One region of the Telluria mixta genome, then DNA from elsewhere that is predicted to be linked to it. Evidence: predicted binding sites of a transcription regulator. Region 1 holds the regulator's gene; the other holds the start of a gene.

Region 1 (5,424 bases):
CGGTTATGATCGTCCTGTTCCCAATCACCGATCCGTAGATTGCACGCCCCATGAAGACTGCCCTGTTTTGCGCCGCACTGCTGTGCGGCGGTGTCGCATTCGCCGCCGAGCCCGGCGCCAAATCCCCTGCGAAAGGCGCCGCCGCGAAGCCGGCCGCCGCCGCCCCGTCGTCCGCCAACGCGGCCGCCGAGCAGGCGGAAGCGGACGCATTGTTCGCGAAGAAATCGTATCCGGAAGCGCTGGCGAAATACACGAAGCTGGCGAACGCCGGCAACGTGATGGCCCAGCAGCACCTGGGCGAAATGTATTTCTACGGCGAGGCGGGCAGCGTCGACATGGACAAGGCCGCGCAGTGGTTCCAGAAGGCGGCCGCGAAGGGCAATGCCGTCGCCATCGCGTCGCTCGAGCTGATGAAGCAGCGCGAGGCGCGGCGCGCCGACCTCGACTACTGGATCGCGAAATACGACGGCTCGGACCTGCGCACCAACGACTACCGTTGCCCGGCGCCGCGCTTCCCGGCCATGTCCAAGGTCAACGAGGAAATCGACTATTACAGCGGCAAGATGAAGGACTGGGAAGCCTGCCATAACCGCTGGGTGAAACAGCTGAATGCGTCGCTGCCGCTCACGAAACGGATCCCGGAAGACATCACGAAGCTGATGACGAAGGACGAGACGGAGAAGGCGAACGCGCACCTGAAGGAGGTCGGCGACCGCCTGGCGGAAGACACGAAGGTGGCCGGCCGGCTGGTCATCGCCGACTTCGACGCATGGCGCGCGGGTACCGAGGCCTACGTCAAGGAACACAACGAGATGGTCAAGAACGCACCGCCGCGCGACGACGGCAAGTGATGGCGATGGCAGGAAGACGCCGGAGGCGATAACGCCTTGCTGTATCATTCGGCTCCTGAAAACGAAGTCTGCATATGCTCATCATCACCATCAAACAGGGCAAGGAAAAAAGCCTGCTGTCCGGCGACCCCTGGATTTATCTGTCCGCCATCGAGAAGGTCGAGGGGCGGCCCCAGGAGCGCGGCAAGCCCGGTGTCACGGCGATCGTGCAGTCGTCGGCACGCCAGTTTCTGGCGCGCGCGGCCTACAACGCGAAGTCGCAGATCGCGGCCCGCGTCTGGACCCTGCGCGAGGACGAACCGGTCGATCACGCCATGATGAAGCGTCGCGTGCAGGCTGCGGTCGCGCGGCGCGCCGTTGCCGTGCGTGGCGCCGATCCGCAAGCCCTGGTGCTGGTGATCGACGGCGAAAAAGACGGTCTGCCCGGGCTCATGGTGCACAGCTATGGCGGGACCGCCGGTTACCTGGTGTGCCAGTTCAATGCTGCCGGTGTCGACGCGTGGAAGGTGACCATCGTGCAGGCGCTGCTCGCGGCCACAGGTTGCCCCAACGTATTCGAACGTAGCGACGAGCTGTTGCGCAAAGGGGAGGGGCTACCTGTCATCTGGCGTGCCCTGGCCGGCGACGAGCCGCCGCAGCGCCTGATGGTACGTGACGGCAGCCGGCTGCTGCCGACCGATATCCGTACCGGTTTCGTCTATCCGCGCTGAGCGAAGGATAAAACGACAAGGCCCGCATGACGCGGGCCTGTGTGCAGGTGGAAGCTTAGTGCCAGGACCGCAGCAGTCCGACCGCCAGGCCTTCCAGTGCGAACTCGTCGGCCTGCGGATCGACGGTGATCACGGAAAAGTCCGGGTTTTCCGGCAGCAGTTCGATCGTGGTACCGGTCTTGCGGTAGCGCTTGACCGTCACTTCGTCGCCGATGCGGGCCACGACGATCTGGCCGTTCTTCGCGCTGTCGACCTTCTTGACGGCGAGGAAGTCGCCATCGCAGATGCCGGCGTCGCGCATCGACCAGCCCCTGACCTTCAGCAGGAAGTCGGGCTTGCTCGAGAACATGGCCGGGTCGACGGAATAGGTCGCTTCGACGTGTTCCTGGGCGAGGATGGGCGAGCCCGCGGCGACGCGGCCGACGAGCGGCAGCGACATCAGGTTCGGCGGAATCGGCGGTACGAAGGCAGGCACCGCGGCAGCAGCGGCAGCCTTGGATTCGACGGACTGGCCGACGAGGCGGATACCGCGCGAGGTACCCGGGGAAATTTCGATCGCGCCTTTACGCGCAAGGGCCTGCAGGTGTTCCTCGGCGGCGTTGGCCGAGCGGAAGCCAAGCTCCTGGGCGATTTCGGCGCGGGTCGGCGGGAAGCCCGTGTTGTCGATGGCTTCCTTGATCAGGTTGAGGATCTGTTCTTGCCGTGCGGTGAGCTTAAGCATGTTTGTCTTCGTTGGTACGGGGTCAGACTGTATTTTTGTACAGTATTGCGCCGCGCGCAAGGGGATTTCAAAGTTTTTTTGCGGTGCGGTACGCAGTGCACGTCTACAACCTTTTGCGGTGCGGTACGCAGCGCACGTCCAACGTTTTTCGCAGCGCCACGCACTGCGTGCCGCTGCCCCATTGAGCACTTGACGGTTTTGCTGTTATAATGTTGGGCTTTCCCTTCCCACACTCGTCTTGACGCCGAGGTGGGCATTTGTTTAAACGTCCTTAAGGAGTGTTTCATGCGTCATTATGAAATCGTGTTTATCGTCCACCCGGACCAGAGCGAGCAGGTCCCGGCGATGATCGAACGCTACAAGACCACGGTCACCTCGCGCGGCGGCAACATCCACCGCGTCGAAGATTGGGGCCGTCGTCAAATGGCTTACCAGATCCAGAAGCTGCCGAAGGCACACTACATCTGCCTGAACATCGAGTGCGACAACGAGACCCTGGTCGAGCTGGAAACCGCATTCAAATTCAATGATGCCGTGCTGCGTCACCTGACCGTGAAGATGAAGAAAGCTGAAACCGCACCGTCGCCGATGATGAAGTCGGTCCAGCGCGAAGACGCAGCCAAGAGCCACCGCGCCGAGCAGGCCGCCGCTCCGGCCGCAGCAGCCTAAATCTCTCGCGGGAGCATCAGGCTGTAAGTGAACAAGCTGTCCCTGGTCGCAAGCATTCTGGAACGCGACGTCCTGCGCTACACCCCGGCCGGCATCCCCATCGTGGGCGGCATCCTGCAACACGGATCGACGCAGACGGAAGCGAGGCTGGACAGGCAGGTCGAATTCGAGATTCCCGCGGTTGCCGCGGGCGAGATTTCGGGACGATTTGCCAATGCCGAGTTGGGCGCGATGTACCGCTTCACCGGATTCTTGGCCAGGAAAAGCCGTCACAGCAAAAGCCTGGTGTTTCACATCATTGATTTCAGTGCCGCATAAAAGTTTGCGGGCACGTTTATAGATAGATACAGGAGCCTCAAAATGGCATTCGGTAAAAAGTTCGACAAAAACAAAGCTAAGCTCAAAGAGAAGCGTAAACAGCAGAACCCGCTGTTCAAGCGCAAGAAATTCTGCCGCTTCACCGCTGCAGGCGTGGAACAGGTTGACTACAAAGACGTCGACACCCTGAAGGATTTCGTCCAGGAAAACGGCAAGATCATGCCGGCACGCCTGACCGGCACCAAGGCTCACTACCAGCGTCAAGTGGACACCGCCATCAAGCGCGCCCGTTACCTGGCTCTGCTGCCGTACACCGACCTGCACAACGCTTAATCGTCGGTCGCGACCGCAAGCATAGTCAGATTACTGGAGAATAAAATGCAAGTTATCCTGCTGGAAAAAGTCGTCAACGTCGGCAACCTGGGCGACGTCGTCAAGGTCAAAGATGGTTACGCTCGTAACTTCCTGATCCCGCAAAAAATGGCCCGCCGCGCAACGCAGGCTGCCGTGGCCGAGTTCGAAGTCAAGCGCGCCGAACTGGAAAAAGCAGCTGCCGAGAAACTGGCTGCCGCTCAAGGCCAGGGCGACAAGCTGAACGGCATGACCGTCACCATCGCCCAGAAAGCCGGCGTCGACGGCCGTCTGTTCGGTTCCGTGACCAACTTCGACATCGCCGAAGCCCTGACCAAGCAAGGTTTCGCCGTCGAAAAGGCACAAGTGCGCATGCCGACCGGTCCGCTGAAGACCACCGGCGAGCACCCGGTGTCGGTCGCTCTGCACACCGACGTCGTGGTGGAAATCACCATCGCTGTCGTGGGCGAAGCCGCCTAAGATACATTCTGTTGTCAGAATGAGAAAAGCCGGGGTTGCCCCGGCTTTTTTGTTTTTGGAAACTCACCAATGATTTCAGCGCCTGATCGGGAACGGGTATAATGCCGGCCATGAACACCCCAGCAGACCCGCAGATCGAGTCGCTCCGCATCCCTCCGCATTCCATCGAAGCAGAACAGTCCGTCATCGGCGGCCTGCTGCGCGATAACGCGGCGTGGGACCGCATTGCCGACTTCATGCATGCGGAGGATTTTTATCGCTACGACCACCGGATCATCTTCGAACAGATGGTTCGCCTGATCAATGCCGGCAAGCCTGCCGACGTGATCACCGTGTACGAGGCGCTCGTCCAGCTCGGCAAGGCCGAGGACGTCGGCGGCCTGCAGTACCTGAATGCGATGGCGCAGAATACGCCATCCGCCGCCAACATCCGCCGTTATGCCGAGATCGTCCGCGATCGCGGCGTGCTGCGCCAGCTCATCACCGTCGCCGACGAGGTGTCCGGCAAGGCCTTCAATCCGCAAGGTGCCGAGGTCAAGCAGATCCTCGACGAGGCGGAATCGCGCATTTTCGCGATCGCCGAGCAGGGCGCCCGGGGCGCCCAGGGCTGGTTGCCCGTCCAGCCGCTGCTGACCCAGGTGGTCGAGCGCGTGGACGAGCTGTACAGCCGTGACAACCAGGGCGAGATCACCGGCGTCCCGACAGGCTTCACCGATCTCGACAAGATGACGTCCGGCCTGCAGCCGGGCGACCTCGTGATCGTCGCAGGCCGTCCGTCGATGGGCAAGACCGCGTTCTCCGTCAACATCGGCGAAAGCGTGGCCGTCGATGCCGGCCTCCCGGTCGCGATCTTCTCGATGGAGATGGGCGGCGTGCAGCTGGCGATGCGTATGCTCGGCTCCATCGGCCAGCTCGACCAGCACCGCCTGCGTACCGGCAAGCTGCTGGACGAGGACTGGCCGCGCCTGACGCACGCGATCCAGAAGATGAACGATGCACAGATCTTCATCGACGAGACGCCGGCGCTGAACCCGATCGAGATGCGGGCCCGTGCCCGCCGCCTGGCGCGCCAGTGCGGCAAGCTGGGCCTGATCATCGTCGACTACCTGCAGCTGATGCAGGGTTCCAAGCCGGGCGACAACCGGGCGTCCGAGATCTCGGAGATCTCGCGAAGCCTGAAGGGCCTGGCGAAGGAACTGGGATGCCCGGTGATCGCGCTGTCCCAGCTGAACCGCTCGCTGGAACAACGCCCCAACAAGCGCCCCGTGATGTCCGACCTGCGCGAATCGGGCGCTATCGAACAGGATGCGGACGTGATCATCTT
Region 2 (5,424 bases), 950 kb from region 1:
TGATGTCCGTCGATTCGCAATCGGTCAGCTTGCCCGGCAAAACGGCCACGCCGGACGACTTCTTCTTCTCGACCTTTTGCAGCGAACGGAGACGCGACTGCGCCTGCTTGATGACGAGTTCCGCCAGCTTGCGGCCGTATTCGACGTGCTGGTTCAGCCACAGTTCGAGCGGCGGCTTGGTGAACGCCGACACGAGTTTCACCGCGTCGCGCGAGTTCAGGCGTTCCTTCGTCTGGCCCTGGAATTGCGGGTCCAGGACTTTTGCCGACAGCACGAACGAGACGCGCGCGAACACGTCTTCCGGCAGCAGCTTGACGCCCTTCGGCAGCAGCGAGTGCATCTCGACGAAGCCCTTCACGGCGCCGAACAGGCCGTCGCGCAGGCCGGATTCGTGCGTACCGCCGCTGACCGTCGGGATCAGGTTGACATAGGATTCGCGTACCACCGAACCTTCCTCGGTCCAGGCCACGACCCACGCCGCGCCTTCGCCTTCGGCAAAGCCTTCATCGCCCGCGGCGGCGTATTGCGCCCCTTCGAACAGCGGGATCACGGTCTGGCCGCCGCCTGCCGTCTGCGCCAGCGCTTCCGTCAGGTAGCCGCGCAGGCCTTCGTCGTAGCGCCAGGTCTGGGTGTCGCCCGTCTTCGCATTCGTCAGCGTGACGGTGACGCCCGGCAGCAGCACGGCCTTCGAGCGCAGCAGGCGCTGCAGCTCGCTCATCGGGATGTTCGGCGAGTCGAAATATTTACCGTCCGGCCAGGCGGTGACGCGCGTGCCGTTCTTCTTGCCGCCCCGTTCGAACGGCTCGGAGGTCAGCGGCTCGATGACGTCGCCGTCGGCGAACACGAGTTTGTGCACGCCGTTGCCGTCGTCGTCCTTGCGCCACACGGTGATTTCCAGGCGCTTGGACAGCGCGTTCGTGACGGACACGCCCACGCCGTGCAGGCCGCCCGAGAACGCGTAGGCGCCGCCCGAACCCTTGTCGAACTTGCCGCCGGCGTGCAGGCGGGTGAACACGATCTCGACGGTCGAGACACCTTCTTCCGGGTGCAGGCCGACCGGGATGCCGCGGCCGTCATCCTCGACGGTGATGGAACCGTCCGCGTTCATCGTCACGTCGATGTTCTTGCAGTGGCCGCCCAGCGCCTCGTCCGAGGCGTTGTCGATCACTTCCTGGATGATGTGCAGCGGATTTTCGGTGCGTGTGTACATGCCCGGACGCTGCTTGACGGGCTCCAGTCCTTTCAGGACGCGGATGGATGATTCGCTGTAATCGGGTGCGGGTTTCTTGGTGGCCATGCTTGATCTTCAATCATTCGAATGCTGCGCATTCTATCTTGTCGCGCGGAAAATAAGCGACTTCACGCGGTGGGTTCTACGGGACGGGACGCGGCACGCCGGCAAAACAACTGTATGGAAATACAGTATTTTTGCCTGTTAAGCGCAAGTTTGCAAGTGTTCGTTGCGCGGATTGCCAAGTCTGCGGCATCCCGGCATCCTGTGCATATACGGGTGGCTGCGGGCATTTCATTACTAAAACGATATTTTTTTTAAAACGAATCGTGCGCGACCGTCGCAAGGATATATTGAGACCATGGCTTTGGACAATGACAAGCACATCGACGAACCGAACGAACCGGCCGAAGCCGGCCCGCCACCGCGCGTGCCCGACCGGCGCGCCGGCGGCAATGCGTCGCGCTACCTGCGTACCGACGACACGCCGCTGAACCTGGCCGGCCGCGTGTTGCGCTCGCGCTGGCGCGCCCTGGCCGACAAGTTCAACCGCGACTTCATGCGCCGCACGCTGCGCATCGGCGTCTCTGCCCGCATCTTCCACCCGGAAGAGGGCGCGAAAGGCCTGCGCAGCAAGAACCTGCAATACCTGGAAGAATCGATCGCGCAATGGGTGATGTCGCGCGACGTGCTGGTGTTCATGGTCCCGACCGTCAATACGAACGGGTTACTCCACCCCAGCAATATCACGATGCGTCATTACGCGCGCCACCTGGACGGTCTCGTGCTGCAGGGCGGGGCGGACGTGTCGCCGATGACGTATTCCGAAGCGCCGACGCGGCCCGAATGGAGCGGCGACCGCGCGCGCGACGTCTACGAACTGGAACTGCTGCACGAATTCGTCGACGCGGGCAAGCCCGTGCTGGGCATCTGCCGCGGTTGCCAGCTGATCAACGTCGCATTCGGCGGCACCTTGCACCAGGATATCGTGACGAACGTTGCCGGCGCCCAGCCGCACGTGCACGACATCTACGACGCGCACCGCCATGCCATCGTCTTCCCGCACGGATCGTCGCTGCGCAAGATGTTCCCCAAGCACGAGCGCGCCGTCGTGAACTCGATCCACCACCAGGCCGTCAAGGACCTCGGGCGCGACATCCACGTGGAAGCGATGTCCGAGCCGGACGGCGTCGTCGAGGCGATCCGCTACCAGCGCGCGCCGTTCGTGATGGGCCTGCAATGGCATCCGGAATTCCACCGCGCCACGGGCGGCGACCTGCTCGACTGCACGCCGGTGCTGGATGAATTCCTGCGCGCCGCACGCGAAACGCGCCTTTGATCACAGCGGCAGGGGCCGGCCCTGCACGACGCTCTTCATCACGAGCGTCGACGTCAGCCGCAACACGTTCGGCAAGGTCGACAGGCTGTCGTCCCACAGTTTCTGGTACGCCGCCAGGTCCGTCGTGATGACGTTCAGGATGTAGTCCGGGTCGCCGAACAGGCGCTGTGCCTGGATGATTTCGGGAACACCCGGCACGCCTTCTTCGAAGGCACGTACGCTGTCCCGGTCGGTGGCGCGCAGCGTGACGAACACGATGGCCGAGAAATTGAGTCCGACGGCCGCCGGCGCGATGGTCGCCCGGTAGTCGGCAATGATCCCCGCGTCTTCCAGTGCGCGCACGCGCCGATGGCATGGCGACAGGCTCAAGCCGATGCGTTCTGCCAGGTCGGTGAGAGAAAGTCGTCCGTCTTTCTGTAGTTCCGCAAGAATCTTTCGGTCATATTCATCCATGCGAGAGATGTTGCCTGATATGCGCGTTTTTTGACAAGAGTCAGGAAGCACATTTTTGGCGCGGCGCAGTACGCTGTCGTCATGAATACACATACCCTCCTGCTGTTTTCCGCGACCGTCCTGCCGCTCGTGTGCACGCCCGGCCCGGACATCCTGTTCATTGCGTCGCAAGCGATGTCCGGTGGCACGCCGGCCGGACTGCGCGCCACGACGGGCGTGCTGCTCGGCTACTGCGTCCATTCCTTTCTCGTCGCGCTCGGTCTCGCCGCCGTCGTGGCGGCGTCACCCGTCCTGTTCGAGGCGATCCGCTGGGTCGGTATCACGTATCTGATTTACCTGGCCTCGAAGCTGATCCGGGCGGCGTTGCGCTCCGGCGAGCTCGTCGTACCCCAGGGACAGGTGACGAACCAGCTCGGCAAGGGTTTTCTCACGTCCCTGCTCAATCCGAAAGGAATGATGGTGTATGTCGCCATTCTGCCCCAGTTCATGGACCGGCACGGGAACACGACCCTGCAGGCGGTCGTCCTGTCGGCGGCCTTCATGTTCTGGTGCGCGGTCGTGTACGCCTCGCTGTGCCTGGCCCTGGGCCGGGTGGGGCGGCGCCGGCTCAGCGACACCCGGCGTCGGGTGATCGACGGCTCGGCCGGCGGCATGGTCCTCGTGGCGGCAGGATTCATGGCGCTGGTCCGGCAGTAAGCAGATTGCGCTTGCGTTCAGCATCGTCCCGATCCATAATCGAAACGAGAATCATTCTCATCTAAACTTCGAGGAGGTCTTATGGAAGACGATCTGCTGGACGAACTGAACGCGCCGAACGGGCGGCGTACCACGCGCCACGAACTGCTCGTGGCGGCGCTGCTGCACCTGATGTCGCAATACACGGTGAACAATGCGGATGCCTGCGACCGCGCGAGCGGCGACGGTCCGTGCGTGAAACTGGCCTCGGTAATCGAGCGTCACCTGAATGCGCTGGCGCGCCTGCCGGATGCCGATCCGGTGCTGCGCGCCACGTGCGAACAACTGAGCGTGAAATGGGCGGGCCTCGTCGACCGCGGCCTGCCGGCGCCCATCAAGCGCCCGCTGCTGGCGCGGATCCTGGGGCAAGGCCGGCCGTCGTTGGCTTGATCAGTCCAGCCAGGCGCGCAATGCCGCCTCGCCGTCCGCGCTGAACGCGAGCACGCGCGACTCCGGCACGCGGCGCGCCCAGCCCAGTTGCTGGAAGCGGTCCAGCAGCGCCGTCCCGAGGGCGCCGGCCAGGTGATGGCGGCGCTCGCTCCAGTCCAGGCAATGCCGGCACAGCGGCCGGCGCGTGGCGGCGGGCAGCGGAGCTATGCCCAGTTGCGCGACGAGCGCGCGGCCCGCCTCCGTGAGCGCGACGCCGCCCGCATCCAGCGCGAACGCGCCGCGCCGGGCCAGGCTTTCGTAGACGAGCACCCCGAGTTCGCCCGCCAGATGGTCGTAGCAAACGCGCGCCTTGCGCAGCGCCGGCTCGCGCGGACTGGAACGGACGCGCACGGCGCCCGTGCCGAACGCGATGCCCATCATGGATTCGAGCAAATGCGCGACGTCGGCATCGGCGATGCGGAAATAGCGGTGCCGGCCCTGCGCCTCGACGGCGAGCAGGCCCGCCTCGCGCAGCTTGGCGAGATGTGTGCTGATCGTCTGGCGCGTGACGCCGGCGGCGTCGGCCAGCTCCGTCGCCGTCAGCGCCATGCCGCTCATCAGCACGTTCAGCACTTCGGCGCGCGCCTGGTCGCCGATCAGTGCGGCGATGTTCGCGATATTCGGTCCGTCTCTCATACTTCGATCTTAGCCGAAGCATCGGCCCAGGGCCAGTGACTACCATGGGGCTTCAACGTTACGAGGAGCCATCATGCCCATCACCTGTTTCATCCGCTACGAGATCGACCCCATCCAGCGCGACGCCTTCCGCGAGTATGCCGAGAACTGGGGCCGCATCATCCCGAGGCTGGGAGGCCGCCTGCTCGGCTACTTCCTGCCGCACGAAGGCACCAATTACGAGGCGTGGGGCCTCGTCGGCTTCGACAGCCTGGCCGATTACGAAGCGTATCGGCTGCGCTTGAAGAAAGACGAAGAGGCAGTGGCGAACTTCCAGTTCGCGCGTGAACAACGCTTCATCCTGCGCGAGGAGCGCACGTTCCTGGAAAACGTCGCATGATCGCCGTGATCTTCGAAGTGGAACCGGCGTCCGGCAAGCGCCAGGATTACCTGGACGCGGCCGCCGCGCTGCGTCCCGAGCTGGAAGCGATCGACGGCTTCATCTCCATCGAGCGCTTCGCATCGCTGACGCGGCCGGAGAAGATGCTGTCGCTGTCGTTCTGGCGCGACGAGGAAGCCGTCAAACGCTGGCGCACCTTGCCCGCGCACCGGGCGATGCAGG

Evidence for each region. The regulator LexA, encoded in region 1, represses DNA repair genes until DNA is damaged. The targets are predictions, from matches to a motif close to ACTGTATNNNNATACAGT.
Region 2: a site for LexA is predicted at 1,407-1,424, ahead of P0M04_RS12575 (DNA topoisomerase IV subunit B). Genes of this name have one in related genera too.

The regions. Positions count from the first base shown of each region.
Region 1 covers NZ_CP119520.1:3,760,894-3,766,317, forward strand. The annotation lists gene P0M04_RS16710 (tetratricopeptide repeat protein) at 51-851, shown strand; gene P0M04_RS16715 (class I SAM-dependent rRNA methyltransferase) at 926-1,561, shown strand; gene lexA (transcriptional repressor LexA) at 1,617-2,282, opposite strand; gene rpsF (30S ribosomal protein S6) at 2,568-2,951, shown strand; gene priB (primosomal replication protein N) at 2,979-3,269, shown strand; gene rpsR (30S ribosomal protein S18) at 3,312-3,602, shown strand; gene rplI (50S ribosomal protein L9) at 3,648-4,100, shown strand; gene P0M04_RS16745 (replicative DNA helicase) at 4,211-5,424, shown strand, end outside.
Region 2 covers NZ_CP119520.1:2,811,227-2,816,650, forward strand. The annotation lists gene P0M04_RS12575 (DNA topoisomerase IV subunit B) at 1-1,297, opposite strand, end outside; gene P0M04_RS12580 (gamma-glutamyl-gamma-aminobutyrate hydrolase family protein) at 1,593-2,570, shown strand; gene P0M04_RS12585 (Lrp/AsnC family transcriptional regulator) at 2,571-3,023, opposite strand; gene P0M04_RS12590 (LysE family translocator) at 3,105-3,719, shown strand; gene P0M04_RS12595 (hypothetical protein) at 3,801-4,148, shown strand; gene P0M04_RS12600 (ArsR/SmtB family transcription factor) at 4,149-4,823, opposite strand; gene P0M04_RS12605 (NIPSNAP family protein) at 4,897-5,202, shown strand; gene P0M04_RS12610 (antibiotic biosynthesis monooxygenase family protein) at 5,199-5,424, shown strand, end outside.